DNA from 3 places in the Brevibacillus sp. LEMMJ03 genome. Region 3 is predicted to be linked to each of the others. Evidence: riboswitches for the same ligand, from Rfam matches in the RefSeq annotation. Region 3 holds a riboswitch; each other region holds the start of a gene.

Evidence for each region. A riboswitch is a leader RNA that binds a small molecule or an ion and turns the genes downstream of it on or off. The one in region 3 is predicted to bind cobalamin.
Region 1: it holds a riboswitch for cobalamin, as region 3 does, so the genes downstream of both, cobO (cob(I)yrinic acid a,c-diamide adenosyltransferase) here and FOI68_RS09975 (energy-coupling factor ABC transporter permease) in region 3, are expected to answer to the same signal.
Region 2: it holds a riboswitch for cobalamin, as region 3 does, so the genes downstream of both, FOI68_RS08310 (ABC transporter substrate-binding protein) here and FOI68_RS09975 (energy-coupling factor ABC transporter permease) in region 3, are expected to answer to the same signal.

What each region holds. Positions count from the first base shown of each region.
Region 1 is NZ_VKJN01000002.1:369,171-376,297, forward strand. It holds gene cobS (adenosylcobinamide-GDP ribazoletransferase) at 1-574, opposite strand, end outside; gene cobU (bifunctional adenosylcobinamide kinase/adenosylcobinamide-phosphate guanylyltransferase) at 571-1,134, opposite strand; gene cobD (threonine-phosphate decarboxylase CobD) at 1,107-2,216, opposite strand; gene cobO (cob(I)yrinic acid a,c-diamide adenosyltransferase) at 2,216-2,764, opposite strand; cobalamin riboswitch at 2,968-3,181, opposite strand; gene FOI68_RS04375 (hypothetical protein) at 3,273-3,794, opposite strand; gene FOI68_RS04380 (M23 family metallopeptidase) at 3,879-4,706, opposite strand; gene FOI68_RS04385 (M15 family metallopeptidase) at 5,057-5,767, shown strand; gene FOI68_RS04390 (DUF2179 domain-containing protein) at 5,908-6,426, opposite strand; gene FOI68_RS04395 (DUF3817 domain-containing protein) at 6,602-6,892, opposite strand.
Region 2 is NZ_VKJN01000005.1:54,293-61,419, reverse strand. It holds gene nikC (nickel transporter permease) at 1-368, shown strand, start outside; gene FOI68_RS08320 (alpha/beta fold hydrolase) at 487-690, opposite strand; gene FOI68_RS08315 (M24 family metallopeptidase) at 850-1,944, shown strand; cobalamin riboswitch at 1,961-2,164, shown strand; gene FOI68_RS08310 (ABC transporter substrate-binding protein) at 2,403-3,413, shown strand; gene FOI68_RS08305 (FecCD family ABC transporter permease) at 3,480-4,562, shown strand; gene FOI68_RS08300 (heme ABC transporter ATP-binding protein) at 4,559-5,359, shown strand; gene FOI68_RS08295 (sigma-70 family RNA polymerase sigma factor) at 5,471-6,019, shown strand; gene FOI68_RS08290 (hypothetical protein) at 5,989-7,002, shown strand.
Region 3 is NZ_VKJN01000006.1:112,540-119,666, reverse strand. It holds gene FOI68_RS09990 (PucR family transcriptional regulator) at 1-1,215, shown strand, start outside; gene ald (alanine dehydrogenase) at 1,344-2,468, shown strand; gene FOI68_RS09980 (quinone-dependent dihydroorotate dehydrogenase) at 2,798-3,886, shown strand; cobalamin riboswitch at 3,976-4,167, shown strand; gene FOI68_RS09975 (energy-coupling factor ABC transporter permease) at 4,317-5,078, shown strand; gene FOI68_RS09970 (energy-coupling factor ABC transporter substrate-binding protein) at 5,079-5,366, shown strand; gene cbiQ (cobalt ECF transporter T component CbiQ) at 5,363-6,154, shown strand; gene FOI68_RS09960 (energy-coupling factor ABC transporter ATP-binding protein) at 6,158-6,997, shown strand.

The sequences.
Region 1 (7,127 bases), on a different contig from region 3:
CGGCGATCCACCAGCCCAACGCCAGCACCAGCAGATAGCCGATACCGATGTGCCAGGGACGGAGCGCCTCGCCGACGCTTTTGCCGATGCCCTTTTCCCCGGTGACATACGGCCAGCAGCGGATCGCCAGCAGCACATGCGTGCGGGCGGCGGCGGGCACCAGGAACAGACAGACGCTGAGACCCGCATGGTCAAGCTCGGCCAGCGCCGCCGTCTTGACCAGAAGCAGCACGATCGCCGCCAGCACCCCCATCGCGCCGGTCCGGCTGTCTTTCATGATTGCCAGCATCTGTTCCCGCGGCCGGCTGCTGCCCAGACCGTCGGCCAGATCCATCCAGCCGTCCAGATGCAGCCCGCCGGTGATGTAGACCCAGCAGGCCATCGTCAATACGGCAGCGGTCAGCGGCGCAAACGCCCACAAGGCCGCCTGATGCGCTCCCCACAGCACAAGGCCGATCACCAGCCCGACAGCCGGGTACCAGGCGACGCTCTTCTTCCAGGCTTCTTCCGACGGGCGCAGCCAGGGAACAGGGATGCGGGTAAAAAACGACAGTGCATGAAAAAACGCGTTCATCCTTTAATCCTCCAGGGAATGCCGGCCAGGACGGCGTAGACGGTATCGGCCCGTCTGGCGGCCAACTGGTTGACGTCGCCCAGCACGTCGGCAAACCAACGGCCCAGCTTGGTCATCGCGACGCCGCCCAGACCCACCTCGCTGGTCACGGCGATCACGGTCCGGCCGCCGCTGCAGGCGGCATCCAGCCACAGCTCCGCCTCGTCCATGAGCGCCCGCGAGATCGCTTCGTCCCGCCAGGACGCTTCCGGCACGCTCATCAGCCGCGTGCTGATCCACGTCGACAGGCAGTCCAGCAGCACCACCGGATACCTCTCCATTTGGGGAAGGGCAGCGGACAGGGTGCCGTTCGTTTCGGCCAGTCCCCAATCTCGGGGTCGCCGCGCCCGGTGCCGCTCAATCCTTTGCTTCATTTCCTCGTCCCATACCTGGCCGGTGGCCACGTACAAGACGGGGCTTCCCGCCTGTGCGGCCAGTTCTTCGGCGAAGCGGCTCTTTCCCGAGCGGACGCCCCCGGTCACCACGATCAGGCTCAGCGCCGCTCCCTCCTTTCGCTCCACACGTCCCGCAAGGCCGCCAGCAGGCGGTCGTTTTCCTGCCGGGTGCGGACCGCGATGCGAAAATCACCGGGCGTCAAGCCGGGGTACATGGCGCAGCTGCGAATCAGAATGCCCCGTCTGCCCAGCATCTCCTGCAGTCCCGCCGCCGTCAGCCCAGCCGGACAGCGCACGAGCAGAAAGTTGGCCTCGCCCGGCCAGACGCGCCAGCCCAACTCCTCCCCGATGACGCCGGACAGATAGGAGCGCTCCTCGGCGATCAGCCGCCTGGTTTTTGCTGCGTAGTCGGATTCCTCCAGACAGAGCTCCCCGACCGCAAGCGCCAGACTGTTGACGCTCCAGCTCACCTGCTTTCCCCGCAGCCGTTCGATCAGCGCGGGAACGGCGACGGCGTAGCCGAGGCGCAGCCCGGGGATGGCGAACATCTTCGTCAGCGAGCGCATCACGAGCACGCGCGGAAACCGGGAAAGCCTGTCGGCCAGCGTAAACTGCCGCTCTTCCGCGACAAAGTCGAGAAACGCCTCGTCGACCACCAGATGCGTGTCCGTCTCGACCGTCCAGCCGGCCATCTGCAGCAGTTCGTCCGGTTCATACAAGAGGCCGGTCGGGTTGTTGGGAGAACCGACAAAGACGAGGTCCGCCCGTTCAAACAGCCGGTACAGTTCCGCCTCATCCGGCTTGAAGCCGCGTTCTTCCCGGCCCGGGCACGCCAGCACGCGGGCGCCGAACTGCTTGGAAAGTTGGGCATATTCGGAAAAGCAGGGCGTGACGATGCCGACCGTCTTTGGCTGCAGCGCGAGGATCGCCAGGGCCATCGCCTCGGCCGCCCCGTTGGTCGGCAGAAGCCACGACGCCGGCAGGTTCAGCTTCGCCGCCAAGGCGCTGCGAAACGACCGGTGCCCCGGATCGGGATAGTGAACCACCTGGGGCAGCGCCTCCCGCAGTCCTTCCAGCACGCGGGCTGGGGGGCCCAGCGGGTTGATGTTGGCGCTGAAATCCACAAATCGCCCGGCTTCCACGCCGAAGCGCTCCGCCGCCGTGACCAGATCGCCGCCGTGGCCGAACACCTCCAGCACGTCCGTCATCAATACTCCACCCCCAGGACTGCGGGGATGCCCTCGTCATAGTAGTGCTTGACCGCTTTCATCTCCGTCACCAGATCGGCGATCGCCGTGATTTCCGGCCGCGCGTCTCGTCCCGTAATCACCAGATGCACGTGGCGCGGCCTGTTCTTGATCGTGTCCAGCACATCGTCCAGCGGCAGCACGTCCGCCACGGGAAAACGATCAATCGCCAGCGCGTTGTTCAGCTCGTCGAGAATCACCACGTCGTACTGGCCGCCCATTACCTGCTCCTTGGCGTAGCGCCACGCTTCCCGCAGGGCGGCGCGGTGCTCCTCGGGCGTTTTGGTCCAGGTAAAGCCGACGCCTTTCTGCACCATCTCGATTCCCAGCCGGTCAAACACGATCTTTTCCCCGTAGGTGCGCTCCGGCGACTTGATAAACTGAACCACCAAGACGCGCTTGCCGCGCCCGGTCGCCCGTACGGCCAGCCCGAGTGCCGCCGTCGTCTTCCCTTTGCCGTCCCCGGTGTACACCAGGACCAGTCCCCGCTTGTTGTCGGGTTTGTTCATCGGCCCGTTTCCTCCCCTCTCGCCGGCCAACCAGGGACGCGACGCCAAACGGTCCGCTCCCTGTAGGCCATCGCAAACACCGTTCACATTTTCTTTCCAGAAACAACAAAAAACGCCTTGCTTTCCCTGGAAACCAAAGGAAGCAAAGCGTCGACACGACGTCCACGACAATCCTCACCTTTTCCTTTGACCCGAAGGAAATCAGTGCACACGCAAAACAGGCAGGTCTCCTGGCTTGAGGATCGCCGCTTTCCTTCTCCTTCCCACTCCCGCTGGAGCAGTGGATGGCTGTCGCCGTGAAGGAAAACTCCCCTCTTACAGTGGCGGGACCGCGTTGGATTTTCACCAAACTTCCCTTTTAACTTCACCCACCCGGAAGCGTCCGCGCAGGTGAAGACCTGTTTGCTCCGTATGAAGCTGTCTGTGCCGCACATGACTGGCACTTGTCTCCATCATAACAAAAGTGGCCGTGGATAGGAAGGAAAAAGCGGGGGTTCAATGGGCTGTCTTATTCGCTGCGAGTTGTCGTGCCGTCTGGATTCATGATTTCATCCTCGATGGTTCCATTCACATTGGAGTAAAAATGTAGATCGTGATTCGGGCCTTGAAGGTAAGCGATGGTGTACAGGTACACCCGTTCATCTTTCCAGCCGATGAAGAAAGCTGCTCCTACTTTTCCACTGCGAATTCCTTCTTCATCAATGACATGGTCGGGCACCGAAGGCTGGTAATCCTCCTCTGTGAAGAAGCGGTACAGCCAGAATTCTTCACAGCCGTTTTCGAGATCCCCCTGGTCATCCACGAGAACGTAACGGTCTCCGAACAGTGCGGCGACTTCTTGTTTGGATGAGCCGATTTTTACGTTGTCTTTTATCCTGGCAACGGTTTGCAGCACATCTTCTTCACGAACGGTCTGCCTTTCTGGTGAGGATACGAAGATTCTGTCAAACGAATCAATGGTATAAAAGGTGACCAAGATCGCGGCAATGGCTGCGGGAAGAGTTAGGTATAGGTACGTTTTTCTTTGCAAAATGGTTGTCCTCCTTCGTTATTGAATAGAAAATGTAACACTCTCACGCTTTAAGTCATGAGAGTGTTTTTAAGTGGAGTTAATCTAGGATTTACCCAAAATTTTCTTTTCTCTTTCAGGCGACAATGAAGTCTTCATAATCTTATTAATATCTTTTTCTGTTAATTTGAAATATTTTTTAAAGTTTGTCATTGTACGCTCTGACTCCTCAATAGAGTCCATCCATCTAAAAAATTCGTCCTTACCAACGTAATCGATAAGTAAAAAGTCGAAGAAGTATTCCGGATCGTCGAACTTTTCCTCGTGTTGTCCTTGTGTATCTCCCCCAAGATCTATATTTAATAGTGAAGGTCTCTTTTCGGGCCAAAAAACCCAGGGAGAAAACGTATCGTAATCACCCGGATAAGTCATTCCTTTTGCATTTACATCGAAGTGTAAATGGTAACCAGTGGCTCCACTTTTACCAGAGGTAGCAATTGTTGTACCTTTGCTTACTGTTTTATTAGTTGTAAACTTTAACGTTCCGGGCTCCAAATGCAAGTATCTTGTAATTAGGTTTTTTCCGGTATCCGGATCAATATCATTGTGTTTGATCGTCATAGCATACGTTACCTTGTCGGAATAAACCCCACTTTGAATCACCACACCTGATGCGGTTGCAAAAACTGGTTCTTTGGTAACTCCAATATCTATTCCCTTGTGCCAACGCCAGCCCACATCACCATAGTCATCCGTAATCGTATCATCGGTTGTAGGCCACGCCCATCTCATGTTGTAGTACGGATCATCAGATCCCAACACTTCCACTGCTTCATCTGTTCCCACCTTAGTAGCAGAAGCCCATACACCTGGAGTGATGATTGCTCCGACCATTAAAGTTGAACATACCAATCCATACATCTTTTTCAGCATCAGTATTACCTCCCCATAACAACTTTGTTCAAATACCAATATTTACTATATAATATATATTAAGATTTGTAAACCATCATCTTTAAATATTGGAATTATCTAGTGTTTTATCATGAGAAGATAAACACTTTCACAAGCGCTGGAACAGTACTCGGTAATGACAAGTATGATAACGATGCAGCTAGCCCAACCCCTGCTGCCATCATTCCGGGAAGAAAAATCGTGAGGATTTGTGCCGCAGCAGGATGTGTGCCCATTGATCCTTGCTGAAAGAATCCGTTTACTGTATCTCTATGATTCGTTACGATAGCTGCAAAACCATTCAAACACACAGCACGGAGGTGACCCGTATGACATCCCCCCCGATTCCGCACGAGCCGCGCAGCGATTCCGCCCTGCTACCGCCGCTGCGGGAATGCGGCGAGCCCTTGGTTCCCCTCTCGACGCTCTCGCCCAGGATCTCCGTCTACCCCGCCTACTACCATCAAGGCTATCAGGGTGCCCTCCCGGAAGCGTACCTGCGCGAAGGGGCGGCGCTGCGGTTGGCCCAAGCGGCCGGGCGGCTTCCCGACGGCTATCGGCTGGTGGTGCTGGACGGATGGCGCTCCCATCGGGTGCAGGCTTCGCTGTACGAGCGGTTCAAGCAGTCGCTGATCGACCAGGGCTGGCAGGAAGGGGAGGCGCTGGCCCGCGAATTGGACAAGTACGTCGCCTCTCCCACCGTCGACGTGCACAAGCCCGCCCCTCACCTGTCCGGCGGAGCCGTCGACCTGACGATTGCGGGGCCGGACGGCTGGCTGGCCATGGGCACGGCGTTTGACGACTTCAGCGAGCGGGCAGCGACCCGCTACTACGAGTGCATGGCGGCCCCGGACGAGACCGAGCGGCGCATCCGCGACAACCGCCGCCTCCTGTACCATCTGATGACCGAAGCAGGGTTCGTCAACTATCCCCAGGAGTGGTGGCACTACGAGTACGGCACCCTGAACTGGGCGAGGCAGACGAACGGACAAGCCATCTACGGCGGACTTGTGGACTTGTTCCAACGAAAAGTTCAATGATGCGAATGTCACCTGGCCGAATTTGAGCCGGGCGAGATGCTTCCCACACGCAAAAAACAGCCCTTCGTGCCGCCGGTGTTCCCTCCGGTGCACGCGGGCTGTTTTTCGCTTGCATTCGCTGTTCGTCTCTGCCGCTTCCCTCAGCCTCTCAGCCGGTTTACCCAGAAACCGCCTTTCAGGTGCTTCGGCTCAAACGAGATGACAAACGCTTTCGGCGCCAGGTTGTTGATCAGCATCCACAGCTTTTGCTCGTTGCTTCGCTTGGTCAGCACCTGCATGACCAGCCGTTTGCCGTCTCTGCCATCCGCCACCCAGGAGGTGACGCCAAAGCCGTGTTCTCTCATCTTTGCCGGCAGGTCAAGCTCCGGCGAATCGACGACCACCTGCAGGGTGACATACCCCAGTGCCAGGTATTCCTCGATCCGGCATCCCAGATAGACCCCCATTCCCCATCCGATGCAGTACGCGGCCAGATTGAGCGGGTTGTCCAGATTGTCCAGGACGATCGCCAACCCTTTCAAGTAGACGAATACCTCCACCATCGACAGCAGGGAGGCCAACAGCCGGTACCCTTTGATCACCAGGATCATGCGCAGCGTAAAAAACGACACGTAGAGGATGTTGATGCCGACAATGATGAGAATGATCTCGTATCCCACTGGTTAGCCCTCCAGCCCGTTTTCGGGCGTCTTCTCTAAACGGCTTCGATTATAATACGTCCGGGACCGGGTGTAAATTGCCCTCGCCGGCCCAAATAAAAAGAACCACGTCCACCCCCCGACTATTCGGATTGAACGGGTTCCACGGTACAGTTCCTGACCCTGCCGCCCGGCTCTACTGCTCCCGGCGCAGCCGCGTGTCAAACACGAACGGACCGAACGGCAAAAGCGACGCGACAAACGCGCCGAGCACCCGCAGGAACGACCAGCGGTGCACACTCGCGGCGTGTACAACGGCGATCAGATACAGCACAAAAAACAGGCCGTGAAGCGCGCCCACGATCGTGACGGCCAACGGGTAATGAAAGAAGTACTTCAGCGGCATGGCAATCCCGAGCAGCACGAGAAACGAGATGCCTTCCGCATACCCGACGGCGCGCAGGCGCCCGATAGGCGTATGAAACACGTGAACACCTCCATTGCTGAAAACCAATCACAAGCAGAATGATAAACGAAACCGTTGGAAAACGTTGAACATCCAGATTCGTTCCACATACGTTCATACTTGCCCGGCAGGCGAACGAAAGCCCCGTCAGCAGCCGATGCCCCGCTCCTTTTTGTGCGTGGAGCATTATCAGGTCTGGCTCAATTTAGCAAGCTGTACTCGTAGTGCCACCACTCCTGGGGATCGGGAAGACGTC
Region 2 (7,127 bases), on a different contig from region 3:
TGGTCCGTTCGCGGGTGTTAAGCCTGAAAGAGGAAGAGTTCGTCATGGCGGCGAAGGCGATCGGATCGAAAAACTCGCGGATTATTCTGCAGCACATCCTGCCCAACAGCCTGGCGCCGATCATCGTCACCGGCACGCTGGGCATCGCCACGGCGATTCTCGAAGCGGCGGCCCTGGGGTTCCTCGGACTGGGTGCGCAGCCGCCGCAGCCGGAGTGGGGACTGATGCTGTCCGACTCCCGCCAGTACATTCAAAAAGCGCCGTGGACCGTCATCTTCCCCGGCTTGTCCATCATGCTGACGGTGCTCGGCTTCAACCTGATCGGCGACGGTCTGCGCGACGCGCTGGACCCGCGGATGAAACACTGAAAAAGCCAACCCGTCCGGCTGTCGAGGTGCTCGGCAGCCTTTTTGCATGGGCGGCAGCCTTTTTCGGCTTCATCCGCCGGGTCCATGCAAAGACCCAACCGGACGGATGCCTCTGCGCTCACCTTACATCGACAGTCTCGCGTCCAACCGATTGGACAAACGCCCGGCACCGTTCGTTACACGCATCGGCGCCCCGGGTGACGACCTGATGCGTGACGCCGGGAATCAGGACCAGCCGGGCATGGGGCAGGCGCTTGGCCAGCAGCCGGCCGTACGCGTGCATCCGCTTGTCCTGCTGGCCGTAGACGAGCAGCGCCGGCACGCGAATTTCCGGCAGCCGTTCGGTGCAGCGGTAGCGATGGCCCGCCGCGTACTGCCGGCACAGGGTGCGGGCGTCGGTTTTTTTTGCCCGTCCGCTTCTTTTTTTCCCGGGGACATGGTATCCTCGCAGTAGAAACCAAGAGAAAGCAGGGTGAGCGAGTTGTACCAGGAGCGCATGCAGCAGTTGCGCGCGTATATGGAAAAGGAAGAGCTGGACGCGGTGTTGATCACCTCGCCCAAACACGTTTACTATCTGACCGGCTTTTTTACGGAACCCCACGAACGGTTCATGGGCCTCATCATCCCGGCGCAGGGCGAACCGTCGCTGATCGTCCCGGCGCTAGATCGCGAAGCGGCGGCCGAGGCGGCGTCCGGCGTCAAGCAGATCCTGACGCATACCGATACGGACAATCCGTACGACGTGTTGAAACAGGCGCTGCCCGCCGGGTTGACGCGGCTGGGCATCGAAAAGAGCCACATGACCGTGGAGCGCTTCGAAGCGATGAGCGCGGTCGTGGCGGCAGCGCGGTACGCCGATGTGGAAGAGCCGCTCCGCGAAATGCGGCTGATCAAGTCGGCGGAGGAAGTGGCCCGCATCAAGCACGCCGTACGGCTGGTGGAAGAGGCGCTGCGCGAGAGCCTGAAAAAAGTGAAACCGGGCGTCACCGAGATGGAGATCGTCGCCGAACTGGAGTACCAGATGAAGCGGCTGGGGGCGGACGGGCCGTCGTTTGACACGATAGTGCTGGCCGGGGAAAAATCGGCGCTGCCGCACGGAACTCCGGGCAGCCGGCAGGTGTGCGAGGGAGAACTGCTGCTGTTTGACCTGGGCGTGGCGGCTGACGGCTACGTGTCCGACATCACCCGCACCTTTGCGGTCGGCGAGATCAGCCCGCAGCTCCGGGAGATCTACGAGACGGTGCTCGCGGCCAACGAAGCGGCCATCGCCGAGGTGCGCCCCGGCGTCACGCTGGCTCACCTCGACCAGACGGCTCGCCGCGTGATCGAGGAGAAAGGGTACGGCCCGTATTTCATGCACCGTCTGGGCCACGGGTTGGGCATGGACGTCCACGAGTATCCGTCGGTTCACGGGCAAAACCAGGCAGTGCTTCGTCCCGGCATGGTCTTCACGATCGAACCGGGGATTTACCTCCCCGGCGTGGGCGGCGTGCGGATCGAGGACGACGTGCTGGTGACGGAAAACGGCAGCGAGGTATTGACGCAGTTCCCGAAACAGCTGACCGTCATCGGGTAAGGCTCAGACGAAAAAACGGAATAGCGCGTTTCACGGTGCCGTCCGGGTGCAGGTGCGCCCGGGCGCTTAAAAGGGAAGTTCGGTGAAAGTCCGACGCGGTCCCGCCACTGTGACGGGGAGCGCCCTGCGACAGCCACTGTCTCGCTTGATTCGGGGAGATGGGAAGGTGCAGGGGGCGATGAACCCAAGCCAGGAGACCTGCCGTGAAGCGATCACGCTCAACCCACGAGGATGGGGATGTGTGGAAAGCAGGGAACGGAAAGAAAAGGCGCCCCGCGTCTGTTCTTTTGTCGTGTCCGCATGCAGACTGGCATCTCTCGTCCAACACGGGGGATGCTTTTTTGTTGCTGCGGAACACGTGGGAAAAAGGTTTACAACGAGCGGGCGAGACCGTATCATGGAGGTTTTGTATAAAACGTAATGATTGCGATTATCAAATATGCAGAGGAGGACGTGTCATGAAAAAATTTCGTTTCAATTCCCGCTTTTGGCTGGTCAAAACAGTGCTGCTTGCCCTTCTCCTGTCGGCGTGCGGCAGTTCCCACCCGGACGACCGTCAACAGCAACCGGCCGCAGAGCCTGCAGCAGCGGAAGCGGCGCAGCCGGTTACCGTTCAAAACGGCGATCGCGTGCTGACCTTTGAACAGCCGCCCAAACGGGCCGTCACGCTGAATCAGCACACGACGGAAATCATGCTGGCCTTGGGTCTGGCGGACAGGATGGCGGGAACGGCTTATCTGGACGACCGCATTTTGCCGGAATACCAGGAAGCGTATGAAAAAATCCCCGTGCTGTCCAAGACATACCCGTCCAAGGAGGTGCTGTTGGCGGCGGAACCGGATTTCGTCTACGCCGGATGGAAAAGCGCCTTCACCGACAAAGCGGTGGGCACGGTGGAAGAGCTGGAGAAGCTGGGGATCAAGGCGTATCTGCATCAGTCCTCCAACATGACGTCGCCCACACTGGAAGACGTGTACACGGACATCCGCAACATCGGCCGCATTTTCCGCGTGGAAGCAAAGGTGGACGAGCTGATCGCCCGGATGAACGAACGGATGGAGCAGATCGCCAAGCGGATCGGACAGCCGGAAAAACCGCTGCGCGTGTTTGTCTACGACAGCGGGGAGGATCAGCCGTTGACGGCCGCCAACAACTACATGACCCGCTTGATCGCGATGGCGGGCGGCAAAAACATCTTCGACGACATCCCCAAGGGCTGGGCCACCGTCAACTGGGAAGAGGTTGTCAACCGGCAGCCGGACGTGATCGTCATCGTCGACTACGGCGACAAGACCGTCGAGCAAAAACGGGAGCTGCTGCTGTCGAAAAAAGAGCTGGCCGACCTGCCGCCCATTCGAAACCAGAAGCTGATCGTCCTCCCTCTCTCCGCGGCGGCAGAGGGGGTCCGGGCGCCAATGGCCCTGGAGGCGCTCGCCAAAGGATTCTATCCGGAGAAGTTTCAAGACTAAGGCCGTGCGGGCGGGACGGAGCCGTCCTCTCCCGCCGCCTCACCACATTCGACAGGAGGGATTGGTTTGCGGAAAGCAGCGTTTTTCATCGGGGAGAGAGGCCGGGGGTGGTTCTGCGCGGTTCTCGTCGGTCTGACGGCTCTCCTGCTGGCGTCCGTTACGTTTGCCGTCACGCTGGGCTCGGTTGACATCCATCCCCGTACGGTCTGGGGAATTGCCCTGTCCAGGCTGCCGTTTTTCGGCGAATGGGTGCAGCCCGACTGGTCAAAGGCGGCAGAGACGATCATTTGGGAGATTCGGCTCCCCCGCGTCCTGCTTGGCGCCCTCGTCGGGGCCGGCCTCTCCGTAGTCGGGGCGGCCATCCAGGCGCTCGTCCGCAATTTCCTTGCCGATCCCTACATCCTGGGCGTCTCCTCGGGGGCGTCTGTCGGGGCCGCGTCGGTCATGCTGTTTGGCGCGTTCGGGCTGTATGGCCAGTACGCCCTGTCCGTCGGCGCGTTTACCGGATCGCTTGGCGCCCTCCTGCTGGTCTTTTTCCTCTCCCGGCTCGGCGGGCAAAACGCCACCGTTCGCCTGCTGATGGCGGGCATCGCCGTGTCTGCCGTCTTGTCCGCCGCGACCAGCCTGCTCGTCTTTTCCTCTCCCCAAGAACACGGCATTCAGGCCGTGCTGTTCTGGATGACGGGCAGCCTGGCCGGCGCCAAATGGGAGTTTCTCGCCCTCCCGGCTGCTGCCGTGACCGCCGGGCTTGCGTTTCTTCTGACCCGCTACCGGTCGTTGAACGCCATGCTGATGGGCGAGGAGACCGCCCGCACGCTGGGGGTGCATGTGGAACGGTTCCGCAAGGGGCTGCTCGTGATTACCGCGCTTTTGACCGGCGTGATGGTGGCCATCAGCGGCGCAATCGGATTCGTCGGGCTGATGATGCCTCACATCGTGCGGATCGTCGTCGGCTCCGACCATCGGCGGGTGCTGCCCGTCTGCGCCCTGCTGGGAGCGGTATTTCTCGTCTGGGCCGACGTAATCGCCAGACTGGCGTTCGCGCCGCAGGAACTTCCCATCGGGATCGTCACGGCCCTGTGCGGCGGACCGTTCTTTCTCTGGCTGATGCGCCGCAGTTCCTATTCGTTTGGAGGTGATGGACGGTGAACGTGACGGCCCAAGACCTTTCCGTGACGCTCGACAAAAAAGCAGTGCTCCACGATGTCGGCCTGCAGGTCCGGACAGGGGAGCTCGTCGGCCTGATCGGCCCGAACGGGAGCGGGAAGTCGACGCTGTTGAAGAGCATCTACCGCGTGCTGAAGCCGGACGCCGGGCTGATCTCGCTGGACGGCGATGATCTCTACCGGCTGTCGCCGCAGCAGGCGGCCCGGCGGATGGCCGTGGTGCGCCAGGAGTCTTCGATGGAAGTCGACTTCACCGTGGCCGAAATCGTCATGATGGGACGATTTCCGCACAAGCGGTTTTGGGAGGCGGATACCTCCGAGGATCAACAAATCTGTGAGGAGGCGCTGTCCCGGGTGGGGATGCAGGCGTTTGCGCAGAGAAGCTACCTGTCGCTGTCCGGCGGGGAAAAACAGCGGGTGCTGATCGCCAGGGCACTGGCGCAGCAGGCGAAGCTGCTCGTCCTGGACGAACCGACGAACCATCTGGACATTCGATGTCAACTGCACATGCTGGATTTGTTGAAAACGCTGCGGGTCACCGTCCTCGCCGCGCTGCACGACCTGAACCTGGCCGCGATGTACTGCGACCGTCTTTACGTGATCCGGGAGGGACGGATCGTCACCTCCGGCACGCCGGAGAAGGTCTTCACGCCGGAGCTGATCCGCGACGTCTTCGGCGTGGAAGCGGACGTGATGATCCACCCCCGGACGGGGAAGCCGCACATTTTCTTCATGCCGGAGCGGACGGGCGGCAGTCAGGCAGCCGTCTGGCATAGGTGACGTAAGACGTACTTCCGCGCACCTGGACCCGTTTTTCGCCATAAACGTTGTAACATTCCGTCGGCCGGCCGCATCTAAACAGGTGAATGCACACGAAGGGAGGCGCGCCGCGTGGAGAAACTGCAGCCGACGGCGGAAGCGGTGCTGGAACAGATCATGCGGGAATACGGGACGCGCGTGCTTCGCCTGGTCACCTTGATGGTGAAAGACCGCAGCCTGGCGGAAGACATCACGCAGGACATCTTTTTGAAAGCGTACCGTCACCTGCCCCGTTTTCGCGGCGAGAGCAGCATCCGCACCTGGCTCTACCGGATCGCCGTGAACGAGTGCAAAGGGTGCCTGCGCTCCTGGGCGTTTCGCAACCTGCTGCCTCGTTCCTGGATCAGCCGGGAGAGCGACGTGTCCGCGGAGCGGCAGGTCATGGAGCGGGCGCAACGGGACGAGCTGGTTCGCCTGGTGCTGGAGCTGCCGCCGCTGTACCGCCAGGTGATCGCGCTGCACTACTACGCCGATCTGTCCATCGCGGAAACGGCCGAAGTGCTTGGCGTGACGGAGGGAACGGTCCGGACACGGCTGCACCGCGCCCGGCAGCAGTTGAGACAGCGGATGGAGTCAAGGGAGGAATGGGAATGGAACGGGACCAATGGCTGCGAGAGCTGAAGGAGCGGGCTGACGAAACGGTGTGCAAGGACGTGACGTTTACCCCCGGAATGGAAGAAGCCGTGCGAAAGCGCATCAGACAGCGGTCGCAGCGGCAGAGGCGCGGACCGCTTCTGGCGTCGGCGTCCGCCGCGGTGACGCTGCTGGCCCTGTGGATGTGGTGGCCCGATGCGCTGCAGCCCAAGCAGCCGACCGCCCCCGGCCCCGCGCCGGAGACAACCGTACCCCCGCTGTTCGGCCTCGTCTCCTCTCCTCCCGTGCTGTGGAAACCGTCGCCGCAGACGGAGACGGTCCATGACGGCAAACCGTTCCGCTACGTCGGCGAGAAGCCGGTGCGCATCATCACGGATGAGCTGTACGAAGGACAGATGCAAAACGTGTTCTGGCTGCTGAATGGCCCGTTTGCCCCGGAAGTGAATCTGGTCGGGTGGAGCACCGAGGGGGAGCGCGTGGAGCTGGGCAGCTACCGGGTGGCGGGACCGCAGTATGACGCGGACGGCCATTTTCCTTCCGGGATCGTACTGCCGCATGCGGGCATCTGGAAGCTGCAGGTCGTCTCCGGCGGCAAGCATTTCGGACAGGTGTTCGTCGAGGTGAAGGAGGGCGTGTCGCCGGCCAACCGGGAACTGGTCACGCCGCTGATTACCCGCTACCTGCAGAGCGTCCGGGGCGATCTGGACTGGCTCGGCGGTGAGCGGGACGTCAAACTGGACGTGATCGGCGTGGAAGCCCCCAATGCGGAGAGCCGGCGCGTGTACGCATGGGTGCAGATCACCGGCAGGGGCGGGGACCATCAGCAGCCCGCGCTCAGCGCCCCGATGGTCTTTGACATCGCGTACAGGGTCTCTCGCGGCGGCAGCGCCGGGTACCAGGTCACAAGCCACCGCATGCCGGAGGACGGCAGCCGTTACCAGAGCAGCCTCGAGTCGATGTTTCCGCCGCAGATCGTGCAGAAACTGAAAAGGTACGGCTCTGCACACTGACAGGGCCGTACCCGGCTGCTGCTCCCCTAATTCTCCCGCCGCCCTCTCCTCCAGAAGGGGTGCGCCCAATCATGCCCCTTCCATCTCCCATCTTCCCTCTCCTTCCGCTCCGCCGCGCTGCAGAA
Region 3 (7,127 bases):
TTTCAGCAGTACCAACATGCGGATATCGAAGAACTGGCGGACATCATCGGGGATCTCCTGCAAAATCCGATCACGATCGAAGATGCCGACCACAGGCTGATCGCCTACAGCTCCCACGGGGAAAGCACCGACCAGGCCCGCTGGTCGACGATCATGGGCCGGCGGGTGCCGGAACACGTGCTGACCCGGTTGTGGAAGGACGGGGTGTTTCAGGAGCTGTTGACAAAGGACGACCCCGTGCACATTCCGGCAAAAGACGAGGTGGGGCTTGGCAAGCGGGTGGCGATCGCGATTCGCCGCGGCAGCGACGTGCTGGGATACATCTGGGCCCAGGAAGTAAACCGCCCCCTGACCGAGGAAGACGACGAAATTTTGCGACAGGCGGCGCGGGCCGCGGTGACCCGGCTGGTGCAGCGGCAGGGAAAGCGGAAGGCGGAGGAGCGGCGGCGCAAGGAGTTTCTCTGGGAGCTGTTGCTGGGCAATCACACCAGCGACACGCTGATTCGGCAAAAAGCGGAAAGTCTGCAGATGAGGCTGCCTTCCTCCTACCTCATCTGCGTCATCGAGGCGGCCGGAACGGGGCTGGAGCAGTACCTCTACCCGCTGCTGATGCGCGACAAGCTGCTGTGGGTGGTGGATGGCGGACAGATCGTGCTGCTGATCGGCCTTTTCGGTTCGGGCAAGGAGGGAAAAGACGAGCTGCTGCGCAAAACGGAGCAGTTTCTGGCCGACTCGCTCGGCAAGCTGGTGGCCCACGTCCGCGAAGGCCAGGTGACGGCCGGCTACGGCTGCGTCTACAAGGCCTACCCCGACATCGTGAAAAGCTACCGGGAAGCGCTCCACGCGGTCCGGGTAAAGCGGCTGTTTCCGCGCGAAACGGAAGGGATCCACGGGTACCACGAACTGGGCATCTACCGCTACCTGCTGAAGCTGAAGGAGTGGGACGAGGAGCAGGGCTACGAAAACGACCGGCTGGCCCGGCTCAAGGCGTATGACCGGGAAAACCAGACCGCGCTGATGGAGACGCTGGAGACGTACCTGGACGCTGCCGGCCGGGCGAACGTCACCGCCCAGCGGCTGCACATCCACATCAACACCCTCGGGTACCGCCTGCGCCGCATCGAGGAGATTCTGCGGGTCGACCTGGAGGACATGAACCAGCGCGCCGCGTTGTATCTGGAACTGAAAATGGACAAGTTGGACCGGGAACGCTAGTTCGTTTGTGAAAACACACAAACAGAGAGGCGAAAAGATTAAGGGAATCCCCAAGGAAACGCGTCCTGAAAACGCTGTACAATGGTAGTACACTCGTTAATCGGCGTTGCGAAGGAGGACATACTACCATGATTGTAGGGATTCCCAAAGAGATCAAGAACAACGAAAATCGCGTAGCCATTACGCCTGCCGGCGTGGCTGCACTGGTGCAAAACGGCCACACGGTTCGCATCGAAAACGGTGCCGGCCTGGGCAGCGGCTTTACCAATGACGATTACACGGCGGTTGGGGCGCAGATCGTCGCGACGGCGGCGGAAGCCTGGGCAGCCGATATGGTGATGAAAGTAAAAGAACCGCTTCCGTCCGAATACGGCTACTTCCGCGAAGGCCTGATCCTGTTTACCTACCTGCACCTGGCGCCGGAACCGGAACTGACCCGCGCCCTGATGGAGAAAAAAGTGGTGGCGATCGCGTACGAAACCATCCAATTGGACAACGGCGCACTGCCTCTCCTGATGCCGATGTCCGAAGTGGCCGGCCGCATGTCCGTGCAAATCGGCGCGCAGTTCCTGGAGAAGCCGTACGGCGGCAAGGGCGTGCTGCTCGGCGGCGTGCCTGGTGTGCAGAAGGGTGAAGTGGTCATCATCGGCGGCGGCATCGTCGGCACCAACGCGGCCAAAATGGCGGTCGGCCTGGGCGCCAACGTCACCATCATCGACGTGAACGCCGATCGCCTGCGCCAACTGGAAGACCTGTTCCAAGGCCGCGTGCAAACGCTGATGTCCAACTCGTTCAACATCGCCAACGCGGTGAAAAAGGCGGACCTGCTCGTCGGCGCCGTGCTCATCCCGGGCGCCCGTGCGCCTCGCCTGGTGACGGAAGAGATGGTCAAAACGATGGCGCCGGGCTCCGTGATCGTCGACGTGGCCATCGACCAGGGCGGATCCATCGAAACGATCGACCGCATCACCACCCACGACAACCCGACCTACGAAAAACACGGCGTGATCCACTACGCGGTCGCCAACATGCCGGGCGCGGTGGCGCGCACTTCCACGCTGGCCCTGACCAACGTGACCGTGCCCTACGCCGTTCAGTTGGCCAACAAGGGCTACCGCCAAGCGATCCTGGAGAACCGCGCGCTGGCCAAAGGGGTCAACGTGATCGACGGCAAAGTGACCTACAAGGCCGTCGCCGAAGCGCACAACCTGCCGTACGTCTCCATCGACGACGTGCTGCTGGTGAAAAACTGACCGGGCCGGGACGATCCCAGCCGACACAGCACAACCGTGACCAACTGCCTGCCCTGCCGATCGGGGCGGGCAGTTTTTTTTGCCGGGAGATCGGGTTTGAGAGAATACAGGCATAGGGAATGAGGATAATAGTTGCTAAAGGCGCCGGCTGCCGGCAGGCAGGAGGAGTTGTGACGGAATAGCCGCCTGCTGCGGATGGACCAGTGTCTTCCCTAGATATTGGCAGAAGGTTTTCCGTAACCGGAGGGAAAGGGTACTTCTCTCGTAGTGCGTACCCTTTTGCAAATATGGTATGCTACTAGGCAGTAGAACGAGTGAGGAGTGCAGCGATGTATCAACTGGTCAAAAAGTTCCTGTTTCAGATGGACGCGGAAGAGGCGCACGAGAAGACCATACACGTGCTCCGGTCAGTGGAAAACTCCGCACCGGGCAAAAGCATCCTGAAGATGGTGTACCAGTTCCGCGACGAACGTTTGGAGACAAAGCTCTGGGGCATCCGCTTTCCCAATCCGGTCGGACTGGCCGCCGGATTTGACAAAAACGCCGAAGTCTACCACGCGCTGGCTTCGCTGGGCTTCGGGTTCGTGGAAGTGGGCACGATCACGCCGCAGGGACAGCCGGGCAATCCGCAGCCGCGGCTGTTCCGCCTGCCGGAGCAGCAGGCGGTGATCAACCGCATGGGTTTCAACAACTACGGCGCCTACACCGCCTCGCAAAACCTGGTGGACTACGCCTATGCCGACATCCCGATCGGCATCAACATCGGCAAGAACAAGCTGACGCCCAATGAGGAAGCGGCGGCCGATTACAGCAAGTGCCTGGACCTGCTCTATCCGTACGGCCATTACTTTGTGATCAACGTCAGCTCCCCCAACACGCCCAACCTGCGCGATTTGCAGGAGTCGGAAAGCCTGCGGGCCATCATCCGCGAAGTGAAGGCCAAGGCGTCCGAACTGGAGATGCGCGGCGTCAAGGCGAAGCCGATCCTGGTGAAGGTGTCGCCCGACATGGCGGACGAGCAGATGAGTGACGTGGTCAGGACCGCGGTGGCCGAGGGGGCGGCCGGCATCATCGCCACCAACACGACGCTGTCCCGCGATGGGGTGGAGAGCCATCCCTACGCCGAGGAGGCGGGCGGCTTGAGCGGAAAGCCGCTGGAGGAGCGGTCCACCGCCTGGGTAAGAGAAATTTACCAGGAAGTGGGGGACAAGGTGCCGATCGTCGGAGTGGGCGGCATTTTCACCGGCGACGACGCCTACCGCAAGATTCGCGCCGGCGCCAGCCTGGTGCAGGTGTACACGGGGATGATCTACCGCGGGCCGGGCATCGCCCGCCAGATCAACAAACGGCTGGTGCAGCTATTGAAGCAGGACGGGTTTGCCCGCATCAGCGACGCGGTGGGCGTGGACGCGCGATAGCGCACCTCAGGGCAAAAGCGATTCTCCCCTTTTGCTTTCGCGGGGGTTCGTATATAATGGACGCAAACGTCCAAGAAAATGATGGAAAACGGAATACAACGGAGCTAGGTGCCCTTATGCATATAAGGGGTAACAGGGAATCGGGTGAAAATCCCGAGCGGTCCCGCCACTGTAACCAGGGAATTCTCTTTTGACAGGCCACTCGCCGGTCACCGGACGGGGAAGGCAAAAGAGCGTGATGATCTGGAAGCCAGGAGACCTACCTAGCTGCCGCACCCAAAAGCCTTCGAGGAAAGGAGAGGTGAGCCCAGGCAGTACGACTGTTTCGTTTCGGGAGTAGTCGTCTATTGACATTGCGCAAAGCTCATCCGGCCGGATGAGTTTTTTTCTTGGACGTTCGATGTCGAACCAGATAGGGAGAGGATGCTGAATGAGCCGTTCGCGTTCGCTGATGAGCGGATTGCTTGTGACCGGATTTGTCCTGTACGTTTTGCTGAATGAACCCGAGACCGGATACGCCATGCACATCATGGAAGGCTTTTTGCCGGTGGGCTGGTCGCTGTTCTGGTGGGCCGTGTTTCTGCCCTTTTTCCTGCTGGGCCTGAGCTCCATCAAGCGGCTGGTCCAGGATAACCCCGAATTGAAGCTGTTGTTGGGCGTGGCGGGGGCGTTTACCTTTGTCCTGTCTGCGCTGAAAATTCCGTCCGTGACCGGGAGCAGTTCCCACCCGACCGGGACGGGCCTGGGAGCCATCCTGTTCGGCCCGCTGGTCATGTCGGTGCTGGGCACCCTGGTGCTGCTGTTCCAGGCCCTGCTGCTCGCCCACGGAGGCTTGACCACGCTGGGCGCCAACGCGTTTTCCATGGCGGTGGTCGGGCCGTTTGTCGCCTACGGAGTGTATCGGCTGGTGCTTCGGGCCAACGGCGGCCAGCGGCTGGCTGTCTTCCTGTCGGCGGCCCTGGCCGACCTGAGCACGTACGTGGTGACGTCGCTGCAGTTGGCGCTGGCGTTTCCGGCCGCTTCCGGCGGTGTCGCCGCCTCGTTCGCCAAATTTGCCGGCATCTTCGCGCTGACGCAGGTTCCGCTGGCCGTAAGCGAGGGGCTGCTGACGGTGCTCGTCTGGAACTGGCTGCAGTCGTACAACGCAAAAGAGCTGATGCAGCTGCCGCTGCTCAAACGGGAGGGGATGTAAATGAAACGCTGGTCCAACTGGGTGCTTTTGCTGCTGGTGGCGGTGCTGGCCGCGCTGCCGCTGGTATTGGTGAAAGATTCGGAGTTTGGCGGGGCGGACGGCGCGGCGGAAGAAGCGATCAAAGAAGTGGCCCCCGGCTATGAGCCGTGGTTCCAGCCGCTGCTGGAGCCGCCGGGCGGCGAGACGGAGAGCCTGCTGTTCGCCGTGCAGGCCGCGCTGGGCGCCGGATTTATCGGATACGCAATCGGCCTGTACCGAGGCCGGTTGAACAACAGCAAGGAACAATGATCGGGCAGTTGGATGCGCTCGCCTACGCCAACCGGCTGCGCCGCCTGTCACCCGGGCGCAAGCTGCTGTTTGCCCTGGCGCTGATGCTGATCGTCCTGGCCAGCCATCCGCCCGTGCAGCTCGCCGCCTTTGTCTGGATCAGCGTCTGGATCGTCGGCTACGCCCGCATCCCCTGTCGCGTCTACCTGGTCGGCCTCGTTCTCGCGCTGTCGTTTTTGGCGGCGGGAATGCCGGCCCTGTTGGTGGAAGTGGCGCCTGTAACGGGGTGGGGCAGCGGCGCGAATGTCCTGGCCGCCTGGCAGTGGGGAGGCTGGGTGGCCTATGTGACAACGGACGGCGTCGCGCGGGCGGCGACCCTCTTGTGCCGCTCCCTCGCGGCACTGTCGTGCTTTTATTTCGTGCTCTTTACCGTGCCGTTTGCCGAGCTGCTCCAGGTGCTGCGCCGCATCGGCCTGCCGGCGGTGCTGACCGATCTCGTGATGATCATGTACCGCTTCGTGTTTGTGTTTCTGGAAACGGCAGCCTGGCTGCGGACCGCGCAAATAGCGAGGGGCGGTTATCAGGGAGTTCGCGCGGCGCTCCGCGACACCGGCAGGTTGGTTACCCGGTTGTTCGGAAGAGCGATGCTCCGGTATCGGCAGGTGTACCTGGGCATGATGGCGAGAGGCTTCACGGAGGACTTTCGCGTCGTCGGCCTGTCGGCACATGTCCGCTCCAAACGGCACGAGCGGGAGGCGCTGGCCGGATGCGTGCTGCTGGCGGCATGGGAATGGTGGATCGGAGGATGAGACGTGACAACGCATGTGCTTGAGTTTGCCGACGTGCATTACACCTACCCGGGCGCCCGCCAGCCGGCGCTGAACGGCGTGACGCTGGCCGTGCCCGCCGGCCGGAGATGCGCGCTGCTCGGCCGCAACGGCTGCGGCAAGTCGACGCTGTTTCTGCATGCGAACGGCATTTTTCGCCCGCAAAAGGGACAAGTCCTGTGGAAAGGCGTCCCGATCAGCGCTCGCCGGGCGGAACTGCAGGCGCTCAAACGAAACGTGGGCCTTGTGTTTCAGGACCCGGAACAGCAGTTGATCGCCGCCACCGTCGCCGAGGACCTGTCGTACGGGCTGTGCAACCTCCATCTGCCGGAAGACGAGATCAAGGAAAAAGTGCGGCGGACACTGGAGGCGTTCGGGATGAGCGAGTGGGCCGACACCCCGGTGCACCATCTGAGTCTCGGCCAGAAGCGGCGGGTGGCACTGGCCGGCGTGATGGTGATGGAGCCGGAACTGCTTTTGCTGGATGAGCCGACGTCCTACCTGGACCCGTGGCAGACGGAGGCCTTTGTCCGCGAGCTGGAGCGCATCCATGCGGCAGGCACCACGATTGTGATGGCGACGCATGACCTGGATTTCGCGTTTGCCTGGGCGGACTGGGTGTTTGTGATGGACGCGGGGCGGCTTGTGCTGGCCGGGGAGCCGGAGCGGGTCTTTGCCTGCCGGGACATCCTGGCCGACTTGCGGATGAAACCGCCCGCCGTACTGGAGCTGTGGGAAGCCATCCCCGGCCATGTGAAAGAACGGCTCGGCCGCGGCCTGCCCCGGACGCCGGGCGAACTGGCGGAGCGGCTGCGTTCGCTGTAACGAAGCGGCTGAAACCGTTGGCCGTTCGCATGACGCTTTTTTGACGCGAAAAGACCGAGGGACTGTGCCTCGGTCTTTTCGTTTCTCGCGGCAGATTCGGTTTTTCGCGGTTCCGGATCGAAGAGGAACC